DNA from 3 places in the Shewanella sp. 30m-14 genome. Region 1 is predicted to be linked to each of the others. Evidence: predicted binding sites of a transcription regulator. Region 1 holds the regulator's gene; each other region holds the start of a gene.
What was found. The regulator LexA, encoded in region 1, represses DNA repair genes until DNA is damaged. The targets are predictions, from matches to a motif close to TACTGTATNNNNATACAGTA.
Positions count from the first base shown of each region.

Region 2: a site for LexA is predicted at 2,510-2,529, ahead of ACVBIU_RS14720 (DNA topoisomerase III). Genes of this name have one in related genera too.
Region 3: a site for LexA is predicted at 2,291-2,310, ahead of ACVBIU_RS00620 (YebG family protein). Genes of this name have one in related genera too.

Region 1 is NZ_JBRILW010000003.1:32,777-38,715, forward strand. Features, by position in the region: gene ACVBIU_RS03075 (amidohydrolase) at 1-1,502, shown strand, start outside; gene ACVBIU_RS03080 (LysR family transcriptional regulator) at 2,063-2,974, opposite strand; gene lexA (transcriptional repressor LexA) at 3,708-4,328, shown strand; gene ACVBIU_RS03090 (cell division inhibitor SulA) at 4,325-4,849, shown strand; gene coxB (cytochrome c oxidase subunit II) at 5,327-5,939, shown strand, end outside.
Region 2 is NZ_JBRILW010000020.1:31,884-37,822, reverse strand. Features, by position in the region: gene ACVBIU_RS14725 (helix-turn-helix domain-containing protein) at 1-213, opposite strand, end outside; gene ACVBIU_RS14720 (DNA topoisomerase III) at 464-2,494, opposite strand; gene purF (amidophosphoribosyltransferase) at 2,844-4,358, opposite strand; gene ACVBIU_RS14710 (CvpA family protein) at 4,457-4,945, opposite strand; gene ACVBIU_RS14705 (SPOR domain-containing protein) at 5,061-5,654, opposite strand; gene folC (bifunctional tetrahydrofolate synthase/dihydrofolate synthase) at 5,647-5,939, opposite strand, start outside.
Region 3 is NZ_JBRILW010000001.1:136,215-142,153, forward strand. Features, by position in the region: gene ACVBIU_RS00605 (MlaD family protein) at 1-896, opposite strand, end outside; gene ACVBIU_RS00610 (paraquat-inducible protein A) at 874-1,515, opposite strand; gene ACVBIU_RS00615 (paraquat-inducible protein A) at 1,502-2,134, opposite strand; gene ACVBIU_RS00620 (YebG family protein) at 2,322-2,612, shown strand; gene ACVBIU_RS00625 (GAF domain-containing protein) at 2,698-3,156, shown strand; gene proQ (RNA chaperone ProQ) at 3,442-4,080, shown strand; gene prc (carboxy terminal-processing peptidase) at 4,114-5,939, shown strand, end outside.

The DNA.
Region 1 (5,939 bases):
CGGATGCATATCGTAATAAAAAAACCGAACTTATCGACCTTGAACAGGCATATGTAATGCCGGGTTTTATTGATAATCATAACCATGTATTTGAGGCTGCTTCAGAAGCTGGCAGCAACTGTGAACTAGATATGGATGCATCACTTGAAGAACAAATACCCTATTTAAAGGCATGCAGCAAAAATGCTAAGTCTGGCAGCTGGCTGATGGGCTATGGCTTTTCTTTGGATGCAATTTTAAATGAAGATAATCGTTACACGCCACTTGAAGTGATTGACCGTATATTCCCGAAACAACCTGTCGTGTTCATGGAGCAAACCTCACATTCAATGTGGGTCAACTCCGCAGCGCTTAAATTGGCGGGTATCACCAAAGATTCTCCCGAGCCTCAGGGCGGAAAGATACTCAAAGACGAAGAAAGCGGTGAACTCAACGGTATTTTGTTTGATAACGCTGGTGATATCATCATGGAGATGGCATGGAATAGCCTAGAAAACAAGTTCGAGAAAAGCTACGAAGGCTTAATGATTGGTCTTGAAGAATCCGCCGCACATGGCATCACCACCATTGGTGACGGTCGGCTTTATTGGAAACGAGGCTGGTATGACGTGTGGCAGCAAGCAGAGAAAAAGGGGGATTTAACTGCTCGAGTGTCACTGCGCCCATGGATTTATCCAACTGATTCAATGGCGCCGCAGCTAGCTTTTTTGAAGAAAATACAAACGAGTGATAGATCACGTTTGTTATTGGTCGATCAGGTAAAAATGTATAGCGATGGCATCATTATTAATGGCACTGCGAAAACGTTAGCACCGTATTTGGATACCTATATTCCAGATGAGCCTTACGGCATCAATTATATCCCACCAGGTCAAATGAAAACCTGGCTGGAAGCATTAGGTAAGATTGGTTATAGCGCTCATATCCATGCGATTGGTGATGGTGCAGTTCGCGAGTCATTAAATGCGATTGAGCATGCTCGCAACCAAGGATCGAAAAAACCTTATACGCTAACACACGTGGAATTGGTGGACTCAAAAGATGTCCCTCGTTTCGTAAAACTGGATGTGACCGCCGACTTCCAAGTGGGTTCTGATTATGTCGTACAACATGACCATCAGTGGGCTGAAGGCTTTATAGGGGCTAAGCGAACGCACGAGCTGATGAATCCAAGCGCCATTTTTGATACAGGTGCCAATGTTACCTTAAGTAGTGACTGGAATGTGCATGATATCAATCCACTAGTTGGTATCGCTAATAGCTTGAAAATGGGTAAAACAGGCTTGCCGGATGTGCATTCGGCTATAGATGCCTATACAATTAATGCGGCTGAAAGTTTAGGGCTCAGTTGCATTACAGGTTCGATAGCTGTTGGTAAATCGGCTGATTTTGCCATTCTACAACAGGATATTACCCGTTTATCCGCCGATGATATTGCTGACACTGAGGTATTAATGACCGTACTGAAAGGCGATATTGTTTTCGACATAGATGATGAATAAATAAAATGGATGCAGGGCTTGCTCTGCACCGTCTTTTAAGCTGGAGGTCAGTGTAACAAAAGCATTTTTATATTGAGGTGGCAGTAAGACTGCTATTTCTGCTGATATTCATTGTCCCATCTTGTTTAGTTGCACTTTTGATAGTATGCGTCAGATGGTTCAAGGCAACCAGTCTGCAATATTAGCAGTAATAGGGCTTTTGATGGCTACGGGTATTATTGGGCTTTTTGAGGCGACCTATCAGAAAACATAGCTTACTTACCGACTTGAACGTACGTTCACCCACCTAACTAAACTACTACTGTTTACTGGTATCTCTGAACTTATCATCTTGGCTGTCGCTGGAATTGGAATTACTTCAACAGTATGGGATGACCCGCGACTTTAGGCAATCCTTCCGATTTACGCATTTTTGTACGTATACGATTAGTGGGATGCACTAATTGCCGCTTCTGTTTCTACTCCAGAGCTTAAAGCAAAATATAATCTTCAGGTCGAGTCAGAACCCCAGCCTAAATCTGAAATACAATCCCAACATGAAATTAAGCCCGACAATTAACTCAAGAGACAGGCTTGTCTACGAGTTGGTGGCTTACTTTGAAGGCCTCTACTATTTGACTACCATGTTGAGACAGCGTTAATCCATTGCGCCAACACAGCTCAATTCTTCGGTCGATGCCTGCAGGTTCAAAATCACAGTTTAGGGCGGTCAGCTGGCCATTTTCGATATAGGCGTTAACACATTCTGCAGGTAAAAACGCAAAGCCTTTATTGTGTTTTAACATAGCGACAAGTGGCTGAATGTCAGAGAAAAAACCGTAGCTAGGACTAAACCCATCGCTGTTTTCATCTCTATGTTGCTGACTGCTTTTGCTATTCGCCTCTCCCCAAATTAACTCACGGTATTGGCTTAAATCGATGGTGGTCACCACAGGCAATGTCACGAGGGGATGGTCAGGGCTGCACGCCAACAACTCTTTGTAATGGCCTAAACGGCAATACTCAAAATGCTGATGATGAAGGGTGTCGGATTCATGAGTAATGATGATATCTACATTGCCTTCGTTCAAGTCTTGCATCAGTTGGTGTTTTTCTTCGCGATACACTTCCACACATAAATGGGGAAAATCCAACGTCAATGCTAGAGGCTGAGTAAAGGCTAGGTCGGGAATGTAGTTCTCAATCCCGATAGTCAGCACGGTTGATTCACCCTGCGCAATTATTTCGGCACTTTGAACAAACTTATCAAGTTGGCTCATGGTGTGTGTGAGGCTAGGAAGTAAACGTTCCCCCTCTTTACTTAATGACGTTTTATTACCAGTTCGGTCAAAAAAGTTAACGCCAAGATCAATTTCTAGATCAGAAATCCATTGGCTAACCTGAGGTTGTTTTTTTCCTAACTTACGTGCAGCAGCAGATATTGAACCTGTTTCGACGGCCAATAAGAGTGCTTTCAGGTGTAGTGAGTTCATAGGCTTATATTAATTCAGGTACGCACTAAATTATGATTCATTTTCGATATCATCAGTTAAAGGCACTATACGTTCTTATCTTGAGTTAATCACGTCAGACGGATGTATTCATACTTAAATTGAGAGCCTGACATTAGATCACATATGGCAAATTATTATGAACAGAAAACGAATGAGTAGAAGCACTAACAAGAAATGGGGCATTTCCAAGCTAGCAATCAAACCTGCACGGCCCAAATGAAGGCACCAATTATCCGGTGTAGATACAGCCGTGACCGTCCATGACATGGACGTCATGGCCGAGCTTCCAAGGATGGATTTGTTGCGTGTCACGGCAGTATCTGCACATGCACCCGCTGCAGGCGATTGGTAACGGTGAAACGACAATTGAGAACTCGCTTCCCCGTAGCAACTACTCAAAAAATGTAATCAACCTTCATTCGAAGGGCAACCAACTTTGGGGCATAAATAAGCGAAGCCTGATCTGTATATTCACTCAAAAGTCCCTCCTCTCATCGAATTCCCATCCGGAGGCCTTATCTAAGCTTAGTAAGTTCTGATGTTTGACAAAATATCAGTTAACTTCAGCCACTATTCAATAACGAGTTTCACATCGCTGGATTTATTTCATTTGAAACTGGATCCCACAAAAAACAATATAACTGGTTATTACTTGCACTCAAAAAAATACTGTATATACTAACAGTTACTGTATAGAAAGACAGGGTTAACCATGAGACCACTTACACCGCGCCAAGCTGAAATTTTAGAGCTAATTAAACGTAATATTGCTGATACTGGCATGCCACCTACCCGTGCCGAGATCGCTAGACGTTTAGGTTTTAAGTCAGCCAATGCTGCTGAAGAACATTTAAAAGCCTTAGCTAAAAAAGGCTGCATTGAAATTATGCCGGGCACGTCTCGCGGTATTAAGTTAACCCAAGAAGACACTGAAGATGCAGATTTAGGTTTACCCCTTATCGGCCAAGTTGCTGCAGGTGAACCGATTCTTGCGCAAGAGCATGTCGAGCAACACTATAAAGTCGATCCTGCCATGTTCAAGCCATCAGCAGACTTCTTACTCAGAGTCCGTGGTGACAGTATGAAGAATATTGGCATACTAGAAGGTGATCTACTGGCTGTACACAAAATACAGCAAGCACGTAACGGCCAAGTGGTTGTAGCACGCGTTGAAGATGATGTTACCGTTAAGCGTTTTGAGAAAAAGGGTAACAAAGTTTTCTTACATGCTGAGAACGAAGAGTATTCACCAATTGAAGTGGATCTAGCAAACCAAAGCTTAAGTATTGAAGGTTTAGCCGTTGGTGTGATCCGTAATGGAGACTGGCAATGAACAAACTAATGGGAACGAGTCCTCGTCACCCTGGACTGTGGCAAGATATGCCATCGACCAATATGGTGAGCAGCACGAGTAATGACATCACGACTATGGTGACCCAAACTCAAGGGCGTGATGAGCTGAACCAGATCAGTGCTCAGCTTTCACAATTGAGCCAACAGGGTCGCTGGATTGTACTGATTAGCCCGCCGAATATTGGCTACAAGCAGATGCTAGCAGCTGCGGGTGTAAGAATGGACCGCATTTTACTGGTTCATGCTAAAGATGAAGTGGAAACACTTTGGGCAATGGAAAAAGCCTTAACAAGCGGTACCTCAAGTGCGGTGATTACTTGGACCAACTCTTTAGATGCTCGTGACAATCGACGCCTACAAATCGTTGCCAAAAGCGCTCGCGCTGTTGGCATTGTCATTGAACATTCGATTGATAACACAAATAAGCAACAATCTTGTCGCTCAATCAATATGCAGGATAGTGCTTTTGGTCAAGCCTCCCTGTTTGGTGCTGTTCATTAAGCAGAACATCTCCTCGCTTTCTAATACATGATGACTAGGAGGTGCGTTTTAGTAAGCGCCTTCTAGTACAAACGATTTTCTAAAGCCCTCATTCGAGGGCTTTTTTATTATCAATAATTGAAAAAGTGATCTTGATCAATATTTAAACACCAAGTAGTGTAGGAAGTCATAACAACGATATTTTGTTATATCCGAGCGATTTAGTTGTCGGTCTTTGCTCTGGGATTAGTCCTGAATTTGAAGCTTAGACTGAGATTGGCCTGATATATTTCAGCCGTATGTGCCAACGTGGTTACACCAGCAGTGAATAGCACTGAATACAATAGCCTGTGTCGCGATCCCATTAATTGCGACTCGATAGGCAAGCCACTCGCGCACTTTGAAGTCATCGTTGCTTTTTTGGGAACTGAAGAGTTTACATAGAGCAGAGACTTACTGTGTGACTCTTCTTTGTCTTGTGGACAGAGGAGAAGTCTAGTGAAGCAATTGTTGTATTGTGTGCTGGCGTTGCTATTTTCGCCCGTACTTGTTGCATCAGAAATGCCGCTTAATATGACAGAGGGTGTTACGGATATCAGTGGGCGGGTTTACAACCTCCATATGATTATTCTCTACATCTGCTGTGCTATTGGCATCGTGGTTTTTAGCATCATGATTTACGCTATGATCAACCACCGCAAATCAAAAGGCGCAGTCGCCGCCAACTTTCATGAAAGTACTAAAGTCGAGATCCTTTGGACTGTTGTACCTTTTATTATTCTTATACTTATGGCTATTCCCGCAACCAAGACATTGATTGCTATGGAAGATCCAAGTAATGCTGACCTCACCATCAAGATTACCGGCTCACAATGGAAATGGCATTACAGCTATTTCAACAAAGATGTTGAATTTTTCAGTCTGCTTTCTACCCCCAGAGCGCAGATAGATGGCGAAGAAGCAAAAGGTAAAAACTACCTTTTAGAGGTAGATAAGCCACTGGTACTACCGATTAATCGTAAAGTACGTTTCTTAATGACTTCAGATGATGTTATTCACTCCTGGTGGGTACCCGCATTTGCCGTTAAAAAAGATGCTAATCCAGGATTTA
Region 2 (5,939 bases), on a different contig from region 1:
AATCATACGTCCCTCTGGGACAGTGATTTCTTGGCCGTTAATTAAATAGTCAGCAGAACAATCAAACAGGTAATTAATTTCAATGTGGCCATGCCAATGGCTGTGCTCCATCACAGCAGGCTGTTTACGGTGAAAGCCAAACTGCGTATCTTGCGCCTGCACCGTTAAGGGGCTCGCCTCATTAAAAGCAATTTTTTCAACCCAATCAAACATCTGCCTAACCTCATGACCACTGTTAAAAGCCAAGCTAACCCATAGGTCTTAGTTACACAATTGAAAGTTACTAAACAAGATATCAAGCTGATGATTTAGGAATACAGTTTAAACAAATAGTTTAGGAATATGGCTTGGGAATAAGTAAGTTATAACTTGCTTTAACCTTATTCCAATCTGCTTAGCTTTGCGCCACTCCATACTTAAGTACAATGCTTCAAAAGAGTCGATGCCCTCAATAAAGCCTCTATCACTTACTAGTAGGGGCTCTCTTACTCGTACTTGTTTTTTTAGTCGGCGTTTTTCTAACGGCAGATGATTTAGATGTAGCAGCCTTTTTTGCGCTATAACGACGTTTTTTAAAGCCGTTATCCGGCGACTGAACCCCTTGTAAAGAAGTCGGTAACTGTGAGCCCGCTTGCTCAATCAAGCCTTGTAAGGAGCTCACTAAGGGATCCATAAAATTCTGATACTTGGCTTCTTTACGGCTGATGGCATCGAGGTTATTTTCCCACAGCGCGGTCATATCAGGCGTTGTCGCGCTTTGCGGTAAGCTGTTAATTAAGCCTTTGCCCACCTCGGTAGCCAAAATGGATTTACCTTGGCGGGTTAGATAATTGCGCTTAAAAAGTAGCTCTATTATGCCAGCACGCGTCGCTTCAGTGCCTAAGCCGTCGGTGTCTTTTAAGATTTTCCGGATTTCATTATCGGTGACATAGCGGCTGATCCCCGTCATTGCCCCCAGTAAAGTCGCATCGGTAAAATGCTTTGGGGCTTGGGTGTTTTTTTCTAATAACTCGCCACGCTCGCACAGCAGAACTTGGCCCTCTTTAAGCGCTGGGATATTGGCAAGATGTTCGCCATCTTCGGTCTGCGATTTATCACTCGAGCTTCCGCTATCTTGTTTCTGATTGGCAGATTGCTTAAGTAACTGCTTCCAGCCTAGCGCAGCTTCCTGTTTGGCCTTGGTTTTAAATAAGCCACCGGCAATGATGATCTCAACTTGAGTCTCTTTATACAAATAAGCCGGATAAAACTGCATCAAGTACTGACGCGCAACTTGCAAATACAACTGTTTCTCAGCCTGGTTAAGGCTAGATAGATTGGCCGTTTTTTCGGTTGGCACAATCGCATGGTGGGCATCAACTTTTTTGTCGTTCCACGCCTTTGATTTGAGCTTGGCATTTGGCTCATCACAGCCAGACAATAGCTCACTCGCACCACTTAATACTGCGCGAATAACACTCGGCGCTAACCCATGTTGCTCAACAGGCAGATAGCGGCTGTCAGAGCGTGGATAGGTGATAAGCTTATGTTTTTCATATAACGACTGGCAGGTATCGAGCACTGACTTTGCGCTCATACCAAAGCGTTTAGCCGCATCAATCTGTAGCGCCGATAAACTATAAGGCAAGGGAGCATTTTGCTTCTTGTCTTGAGCTATCACCTTTTCTACCAAGGCACTTTGGCCGTTGATACGCCCGACAACGTTTTGCGCCAAACCTTTTGCCAGTACCCGTCCCTCTTCATCCATATAGGGCTGACACGCTTCACTCGGTTGCCATTTTGCACTGAATCGATCTTGGTTATCGGTCGCTAAATGCGCTAACACTTCATAAAAGGGCTTAGACACAAACTCAGCAATTTCAACATCACGGCGTACCACAAGCCCAAGTACCGGCGTTTGTACCCGTCCCACTGACAGCACACCTTGGTAACCCACTTTTCGGCCTTGGATTGTATAGGCTCGGGTCATATTCATGCCATAGAGCCAATCGGCGCGAGAACGCGCTAGCGCTGAAGTTGATAGGGGAATAAACTCACGGTTAGAGCGCAATTGCCCTAATGCTCTTGTTACCGCTTGAGGATTTAAATCGCTTATCAACAAACGCTGAGCTTGTTGTAACTTTGCGCCTTTAACACCTAAGTGCGCGATAATTTCATCAACCAGCAACTGCCCTTCTCTATCAGGATCGCCCGCGTTAACTAACTGAGTCGCCTCTTTAACAAGCCCACGTAGCACGGCAATTTGTCCGCGCATTTTAGCTTTAGGCTTCATCTTCCAGTTATCTGGTACGATTGGCAGGTGCTCAAACTTCCATGACTTGTATTCAGGCGAATACGCATCAGGCTCTGCTTGTTCAAGCAAATGACCCACGCACCAGGAGACACAATCCCCATTTGCGGCGCGAATAAACCCGTCACCTTTCTTTAAAGGCTTAGGCAATACATCGGCAATGGCTCTACCAAGGCTGGGTTTTTCGGCAATATATAAGATCATCTACGGGACTAGGATTACTGTATAAATTAACAGTAACTGTACCTTGAAGCTGTAAGCGGTGCAAACGAAACTCTTAAAGCAGAGTGTATTAATCGTTCAAAACCATTCATTTGCTCAAAGAGTGTTACACTTTTTGAGAACGGCTCTCATTAAGCGTTTTAATTTCAATTGTTATTTTAAGGGTTAACGTTGTGCTTATCCCCATCAGGAGCTGTCACACTCTCAGACATGGACATGGACATGGACATGAGCATGAGCATGAGCATAGACATCGTCTATCATCGTTATCAATTAAGGCTGAAAACAAAAAAGCCGAGCGGTTGCTCGGCTTTTTTATATCGCATCTAGCTTAAGGATGACAAACGTTATGCATCTCTAAATTAGTGCCAATATCTTTACTACGATTTGCCTTAGCATCATCGTTACGCAACTGCGTGATGTAATCTAAGTATTCTTGATTTACATCGTTAGTCACATACTTACCGTCAAATACTGACGTTTCAAAACGCTTAATTGAAGGGTTTTGTTGACGTACAGCTTCAATCAAATCTGGTAATGATTGGAAGATCATCCCATCAGCACCAATCAAATTGTTGATCTCTTCAACATCACGACCGTGAGCAATCAATTCATTTGTGGTTGGCATATCGATGCCGTACACGTTAGGGAAACGAATTTCAGGTGCTGCTGAGGCGAAGTAGACCTTTTTCGCGCCGGCGTCACGTGCCATCTCGATGATCTGTTCTGAAGTGGTACCACGAACAATTGAGTCATCAACTAATAATACGTTCTTGCCTTTAAACTCGGCATTTATCGCGTTAAGTTTACGGCGCACAGACTTCTTACGCTCTTGTTGCCCAGGCATGATAAAGGTACGGCCGATATAGCGGTTCTTAACAAAACCTTGGCGGTAAGGCAGATCCATATGACGCGCGATTTCAAGTGCGATATCGCATGACGTCTCAGGAATGGGGATCACGACATCGATATCATGATCTTCCCACTCTTTGTTAATCTTCTCACCCAGCATGGTTCCCATATTGACACGGCTGCTATAAACAGAAATGTTATCAATCGTAGAGTCTGGACGAGCAAAATAAACGAATTCGAAAATACAAGGAGAGTAGCTTGGCGAGTGGGCACACTGCCGGGTATAAAGCTCACCATCAAGAGTGATGTATACCGCTTCACCCGGTGCGACATCACGCATGACCTCAAAGCCTACTGCGTCTAATGCCACGCTTTCAGAGGCAACCATGTATTCAGTACCCGTTGGTGTTTCATGCTTACCTAGCACTAACGGACGAATACCAAATGGATCTCTAAATGCAACTAAACCTTGGCCAATAATCATGGCAACAACCGCATAAGCCCCACGAGTCAGCTCATGCACCTTAGTCACAGCGTTAAACACTTCTTCAGCGTTAAGATCGTCTGTAGTGGTTTGCTGCAGTTCATCGGCGAGTAAGTTAAGTAACACTTCTGAGTCTGAAGTGGTATTAACATGACGGCGCTGCTTCAATAAACGCTCATGCAGCTCAACCGTATTGGTCAAGTTACCATTGTGCGCTAATGAAATACCAAATGGAGAGTTAACATAAAACGGCTGAGCTTCAGAAGCACTCGAGCTTCCTGCCGTTGGGTAACGAACGTGACCGATGCCAGCATTACCTTGCAGGCGCTGCATATGCTTTGGTTCAAAAACGTCTTTCACCAAACCATTCGCTTTACGTAATCTAAACGCACTTCCATCGACGGTCACAATGCCAGCAGCATCCTGTCCACGATGCTGGAGCACAGTCAGTGCATCATAAATGGTTTGATTAACCGATGACTGGCCAACTATTCCGACAATACCACACATGGGTAAGCTTCCTCATTATAAGATGTTCTATTATTTAATATTTTTGCTTTATGTGAGTATAAATACTCACATAAAGCCAAGTAATGCTTTAGTGCATTTTATATTTTGGGTACAAAGCTTGAGGTGTTTTCCACGTAGTCAAAGAACCACTGGATCACAACTCCAAATTCGGGCACGAGTGTAGAATCTTGCCACCAATCTGTGTTGGGTGCTCCGGTAAAAGCATCCATAAAAAACAGTAACGCGCTCACGATTAATGCGCCTCTTAGCGCACCAAAACATAAGCCGAGCACTCTATCTGTGCCTGACAATCCGGTTTTAGAAACCAATTGGCCAATTAGGTAGTTAACGAGAGCACCAAGGATGAGCGTTGATACGAACAGAATGGCTATCGCCACGCCATTTCGAACCATTTCATCTTGCATCTGAGTCAGATGCGTAGCGAGTTTGAGGTAAAACTGGCTGGCAATAAAAAAAGCAGCAAACCAAACGACAAGAGACATGGCCTCTTTTACAAAACCACGGACCAAACTAATCAGAGTTGATAGTCCGATAACAATAATGATGGCGTAATCAATCCAAACCATTTAAGAGGTAATCCAGCATAGGGTTTAAGACGGCGCGATTCTATCAGAGACAGAGTTATTTCTCACGCTTTCACGGCGAAATAACTTTTTCTCAAACAAAGACAATCACGATTTATTATTTCTCGACGGGGTTATAAGCAACCACTCGGCCTTTTAACTGCGTCAGCTTTTCGATATCACGCTGCATACGGTTAAGCTTATCTTTTGACATATTAGGCCCAACGAACACTTTGGTTAATTGGCCATCTATGGGTTTAGTCGGCAACGTGTAGGCGGTAAACCCTTTATCGCGAAGACGGTTAACCAGCCCTTTCACGTTAGCTGCATTGTTAAAACTGCCCAACTGAATCGTCCAAGCAGCCTTAGGCTTTTCTGTACTGTTAGACTCTAGCTTAGGCGTTGTTTTAACCTGTGCTGTTGCCTTAGCTACAACCGCTTTGACCGGTTCGTCCTCCTCAGCAATGTGCCAAGAAGCGTCGCCGGATGATCCCGTATCTTGCGCTGCTTGCTGAGTGTTCTGACCCAAATCGACCGTTTCGATATTCTGCTCCGGCAAGTGACTCTCTTGGATCTCGGGTCTAAGGGGAATTTCAGCAAACTGCTCTTCTTCGCGCTGTTTTTTACCGTCCAAAATATCGGGTAAAAATATCACCCCTAATGCCACAATCACAATGACACCCACAAGACGGTTTTGAAATTGACTAGACAAGACTTTCTCCCTTAAACAAATCTTTAAAACCTGCAACAGTGTAAAATGAGCCAAATACAATTACCACATCTTCACTCTGCAATTGCGCTCGAAGCGCATTCCAGGCCAGACTCATGTTGGTAAACGTTGAAGCTTGTACTTGTATCTGTGCAGGCAGGCAGGCTTTCAAGTTTGCAGCAGTAGCTCCCCGCGGCACAGACAGATCACACAGGAACCACTGATCAACATCTGCTGATAGTTCCTGTAACACCGAGCGCACATCCTTGTCTTTTAACATGCCACATA
Region 3 (5,939 bases), on a different contig from region 1:
TGGATCCCACGATAAACAATGGCGGTATTTTGAGATACGGCGTCGGTACCACTTGCGAGTAGGTTAAATTGCAATCCGCCTAAGGCGTCATCTTGGCTGTCATATAACGTGAATTCATGCTTATTTTCCACGGGTTCAGATAAGGTATTGGAGCTAAAGCTAATGCCACCAGCAAGTATCGAGGCTAAACTTTCGCTACTGACTTTTACACCAGATAAGGAGGCATCGATGCTGATCCCCGAGACATTCCAAAATTGAGAGTCGGTTTTAACTAGCTCAGCATATTGCTGTTGAATAAATGCTGTTACTAGAATTTGTTCCGCACTTTCAAGATGATAACCAACTACTTGTCCTACTGGGATCTGTCTGTAAAAGATAGGAGAACCCACATCAAGAGAACCTAATTTGTCAGAAGTGATATGGACAATTAGTCCTTCTACGCCGGGTGTGATGACGGGGGCAGTTGTTTCTGCTTCAAAATAGGATCTTGAGTCGCCGCCACCGGGTAACATACTAATGTAATTACCAGAAAAAAGGGTATCTAGACCTTCGATGCCGGTGATTGTTGCTTTAGGTTTAACCAACCAAAACTTGGTCCCCTGGTTGATAAATGGTGCGGCACGATAATCCATGAGAACTGAGACGTTTACGCCTTGAAGATCATCATCAATACTCATATCAACGACTTTACCCACTGTAAGCCCTTGGTACTTGACTAAGGTTTTACCTATGTCCATTCCTGTGGCACTTGGGAAATGAATCGTAATTTCAATTCCCGACTCGCGTATGCTCTTCACCCCAAGCCACGCGCCTAATGCAAGTGCAATAATGGGTAATAACCAAATCGGTGAGAATAACTTTTTCTTTACGACTTTAGGCGTTTGTACTTGAGTCATCTTTTGCTTCCAATCTATCCCAGAGTAATCGGGTATCTATAACTTTTGCAGCGAGCTGCGTGAGTAAAATAACTAAGGCGAATGCAGTTGCTGCTGGAGCCGGCTTAGCGTCGAGTAACTGTCCCATATTAACGACAGCTACAGTAAGTGAAATAACAAATAAGTCGAGCATCGACCATCGACCAATCCATTCAATAATATGAAAGCCAGTCATTAACTTCTTTTTCGAAATAGGGAGTTTGAAACTGATTGCAGATAAATAAATCGTTAAGCCTACAATTTTTAAGATCGGTACCAAAATACTCGCAGTAAACAAAATGATTGCGATGGGGATCATGTCCGTTTTAACGAGGTGAGCGATCCCAGAAAAAATGGTGTCTTGGGTCACTCGTCCCTGATTCGTCAGCGTTGTAATGGGGTAAATATTGGCAGGGATCAGCAAAATAGCTGCGGTGATTAGCAGCGCCCAACTTTTTTGGACACTGTCATAATCTCTAACCTTAAGTGGAGCATCGCAACGACTACATGTTGCAGACTTACTGCAGGTCACCTTGTGACATGTTGGACACGAGGTTAAGCCGATATCTTTCCCAAGCGTTGCAGAGTCATTTGTGTTCATCAAGAAAGCTCCACATATGTTCTAAATCGTACTCGCGCATTAAAAATAACGTCATTACAAATAACATGGTGAAACAGAATGTACCAAAACCAAAAGAGACACTGGCAAAATCTGCTAGGTTGAACGCCGCGACGAGGAAGCTGATGACATAGATTTCAAGCATGGTGAGCTGGGTGAGCATTCCTTGAATTTTTAGTAATTGTTTGAGTGTCGTCCTCAGTATGACAGAACTGAGCCCGAACTTAATAATGAGTGTTTGAGACAAAATGGATAATAACAATAGCCCCGGAGCGACAACGGCAGAAACCAACACCGCAATACCCACTAACCAATAACCTTGCTGGTAAACAGATAACGCCCCCTCTATGACTGTAGTTGTCCTAATACTTCCAAGAAACTCAAGCTCTAAGACCGGGTATAAATTTGCAGGTGCGAAAAAGAAAACCGCCGTTAAACACAGGGCTAACATACCGTTGATAGAACAGTATGGCGTATCGTAAAGGGGGGTGTGGCACCTTGGACAGATAGCACGTACGCCAGTTGGCAGTGCTCGCTTCCTAATGACTAAGTCGCAGGACTGACACAAAGTAATACTATTATCTACTGCTTCCATAGCCATCTTTTTTTAATATCCAAGTTTGCGATATAAACGGTTAATCGAGTACGCAAGGTGAGTATTTTCACGTATGCGATTGAAAATACAGAGCCATTAACCGAATAAGTTTATCAGATATTCAAGAAAACTTGCATAAGAAGTTCAATCTATGAGACTCTCTACTGTATATAAAAACAGTGTGAGGTTGAATATGGCCGTTGTAACTCAATTTGTAGTTGTTAGAGAAGGGGTTGAAAAGATGACTTTTACATCTAAGAAGGAGGCTGATGCCTACGATAAGATGCTAGATATCGCTGATAACCTAATCCCGTTTTTAAGTAAGAGTGACTTAGGTTTGGAGGAGGTTAATATTGAAAAGTTAAGCTTTTTCTTGGCCGAGAACAAAGATGACCTGCAAGTGTTACTTAAAGGTGGATCACTAGAGAAAAAAGCATCGGTTAAGAAAACAGCTAAAAAAGCTGAGGACAAGGCAGAAAAATAAAACTCCTTGTTAATGCAGGTAGGTTTGTTGTTAGAATGTTGTAAGTATGCTTTTTTGTTTTAGATATAACGGTTGGATAGTATTAATGGAAGACGCTTTTTACGGCACGCTAGAACGTCAGGTGCGGGCATTATTTACAGATGAAGATGACACTATTGCAGCATTGGCAAATTTTTCAGCTTTTATCAATGACAACCTTGATGATCTTAATTGGGTTGGCTTCTATCTATTGAAAAATGATCAATTAGTATTAGGGCCGTTTCAAGGTAAGGTAGCTTGTTCTCGCATTCCAGTCGGTAAAGGTGTCTGTGGTACCGCGGTGGCATTAAATTCAACACAACGAATTGATGATGTTCACCAGTTTGCAGGTCACATTGCATGTGATAGTGCCAGTAACTCAGAATTGGTTGTACCTTTACGACAAAACGGATCTGTTATCGGTGTGCTGGATATTGATAGCCCATCGTTATCAAGGTTCAGTAAAATTGATCAACAAGGGGTCGAAACTTTGGTAAAAAGTCTCGAATTTTGCCTATTTGGTTAATCTACGACCAATTATCGCTAATTGGAGGTCGCAATCATTTGAAGCCTCTCTATAATAAGCGGTTTGAGTAATGAAAAAAACAAACACGTTTACATTCAAGATATGAATGCTTAGAGTTTGTGTATTATTGTTGCTAAGGTAGGTTTGATTTTAGGTATAAAAACAAATGTTAACGATTTTTCATTTGTTGTTTATGCGCAGATCAGACAAATATAAACGACACTTAACTGATACGAGTGATAAAGCTCTACGGTGGTGTCCCTTTTTTAAACTGTGGAAGTAAAGATGGAATCAACAGAAAAGTTGACCGATACCAACGCTATTCTTGCGTATTTGTACGAAACATTTCCTTTATGCTTTATAGCTGAAGGTGAAACTAAGCCATTAAAAATTGGGTTGTTTCAAGATTTAGCGGAAAGGTTAGCTGATGATTCTAAAGTCAGTAAAACTCAGCTCAGAATCGCGTTAAGAAGATACACGAGTAGCTGGCGCTACTTAAAGTGCGTGAAAGCAGGCGTACAGCGTATTGATTTAGACGGTAATGCTTGTGGTGAATTAGAGCAAGAGCACATTGATCATGCTCAAGCTACACTAAAAGAGAGCCAAGACAAAGCTAAGGCGAAAAGAGTTGCACAGGCCAAGAGTGCTAACCCAGCTGCAAAAACGGCTAAGAAGCCTGTTAAGAAGCCAGTTGCTAAACGTCCTAAGCAAGCTCAAAGCAGCAAACCTGCAAAAGAGCCTGTTGTGGCAGAAAATTTAGTACCTGCGGTTTTAGCTGAACTGAAACCAAAGCAGCGTGTTAATGTCAAATTAGGTAAGGCACCAGTAGCTGGTGTGATTTTGGACATCAAAAAAGAAGATGTTCAAGTTCAGTTAGACTCTGGTTTAACCATCAAAGTTAGAGCTGAACATATACTGCTGTAATGGCTTATTAGCACCTAAAGGAGTAACTTGTTGATGCGAAAACTTTCTCTGGCTGTATCCATTGCCGGTATTTTTGTCGGATTCTCGGCGTGGGCCGTAAGCCCTACTATTCAATTCAGCGAGTTGCCCGCTCTTAAGCAGGAACCGCAACATAAGGTTGCCAGTAAACGAGTGACAGGTTTATTCACTCGCTCCCACTATCATCGTTTTGATATGGATGACGCCTTCTCTGAACAGGTATTTAATCGATATCTAAAGCAATTAGATTATCGCAAGAATGTATTGTTGCAGTCTGATATCGATAGTTTCAAAGGCTATTCATCTGAATTTGATGATATGTTGAAAAGTGGTGATTTGAATCAAGCTTATAAGATGTTTGAGCTTGTTCAAAAGCGTCGCTATGAGCGATTTGCTTATGCATTGTCTTTGCTTGATGAAGAGATGGCATTTGACGTTGCTAATGACGTTTATGAATACGACCGCGAAGATGCAAACTGGCCAACAACCGAAGCTGAGTTAAACGAGCTTTGGCGTCAACGTGTAAAATACGATGCATTAAACCTCTCTCTTACTGGTAAGAATTGGGATGAAATCGTCGAAGTCCTTGAGAAACGTTATAACAATGCGATTAAACGTTTAAGCCAAACCCATAGCGAAGATGTCTTCCAAGGCGTAATGAATGCATTCGCCCGCACAGTGGAACCTCATACAAGCTATCTTTCCCCACGAAATGCTGAGCGTTTCCAAATGGAAATGAATTTGAGCTTAGAAGGCATTGGTGCAGTGCTTCAAGTCGATGATGACTATACAGTGATCAAGAGCCTGGTTGCAGGCGGCCCGGCAGCATCAAGCGAAAAATTATCACCTGAAGATAGAATTATTGGTGTAGGTCAAGAAGGCAAAGAGATCGTTGATGTCATCGGCTGGCGTCTTGATGATGTTGTCGAACTGATTAAAGGTCCAAAGGGCAGTAAGGTTGTTCTTGAGATTTTACCAAAGAAAGGCGGCACCAACGCGAAAACGTTCGAATTGACAATTGTTCGCGATAAAATTCGTTTAGAAGATAGAGCTGCAACGTCTAAAGTGATTGAGCCAACAGACGGCCCTTACGCAAATCGTAAAGTGGGTGTGATTCAAATACCCGGTTTTTATATGGATTTGTCAAAAGACGTTTCTAAAGAACTTGCCGAATTAAAAGAAGCTAAAGTCGAAGGTATTATTATTGACCTTCGTGGCAATGGCGGCGGTGCATTAACTGAAGCAACGTTGTTAACAGGCTTGTTTATTGAACAGGGTCCAGTGGTTCAAATTCGAGATGCGAACGGTCGAGTATCACAAAATCGCGATAATGATGGACGAGTCACTTATGATGGTCCGTTAACCGTGATGGTTGACAGATACAGTGCATCGGCTTCTGAAATTTTTGCTGCAGCACTTCAAGATTATGACCGTGCACTTATTGTTGGCGAGTCTACCTTTGGTAAAGGTACGGTGCAGCAACATAAGAGCCTTGGTCGTATCTATGATATGTACGAAAAGCCTATCGGGCATGTGCAGTACACGATTGCTAAGTTTTACCGCATCAACGGTGGAAGTACTCAGCTTAAGGGTGTTACACCAGATATTCCATTCCCGAGCGCTTTAGAGCCAGGCGAGTATGGTGAAGCTGAAGAAGAAAATGCATTACCATGGGACAAAGTACCAGTAGCACAATACGGTACACTTGGTGAAATTTATCCGCAGCTTATTCAGAACTTGGACGGTAAGCATAAAGATCGTATTCAATCTGATGTTGAATTTAGTTATATTTTCCAAGATATTGCTGAGTTTAAAGAAAACCATGATGATAAAACGGTTTC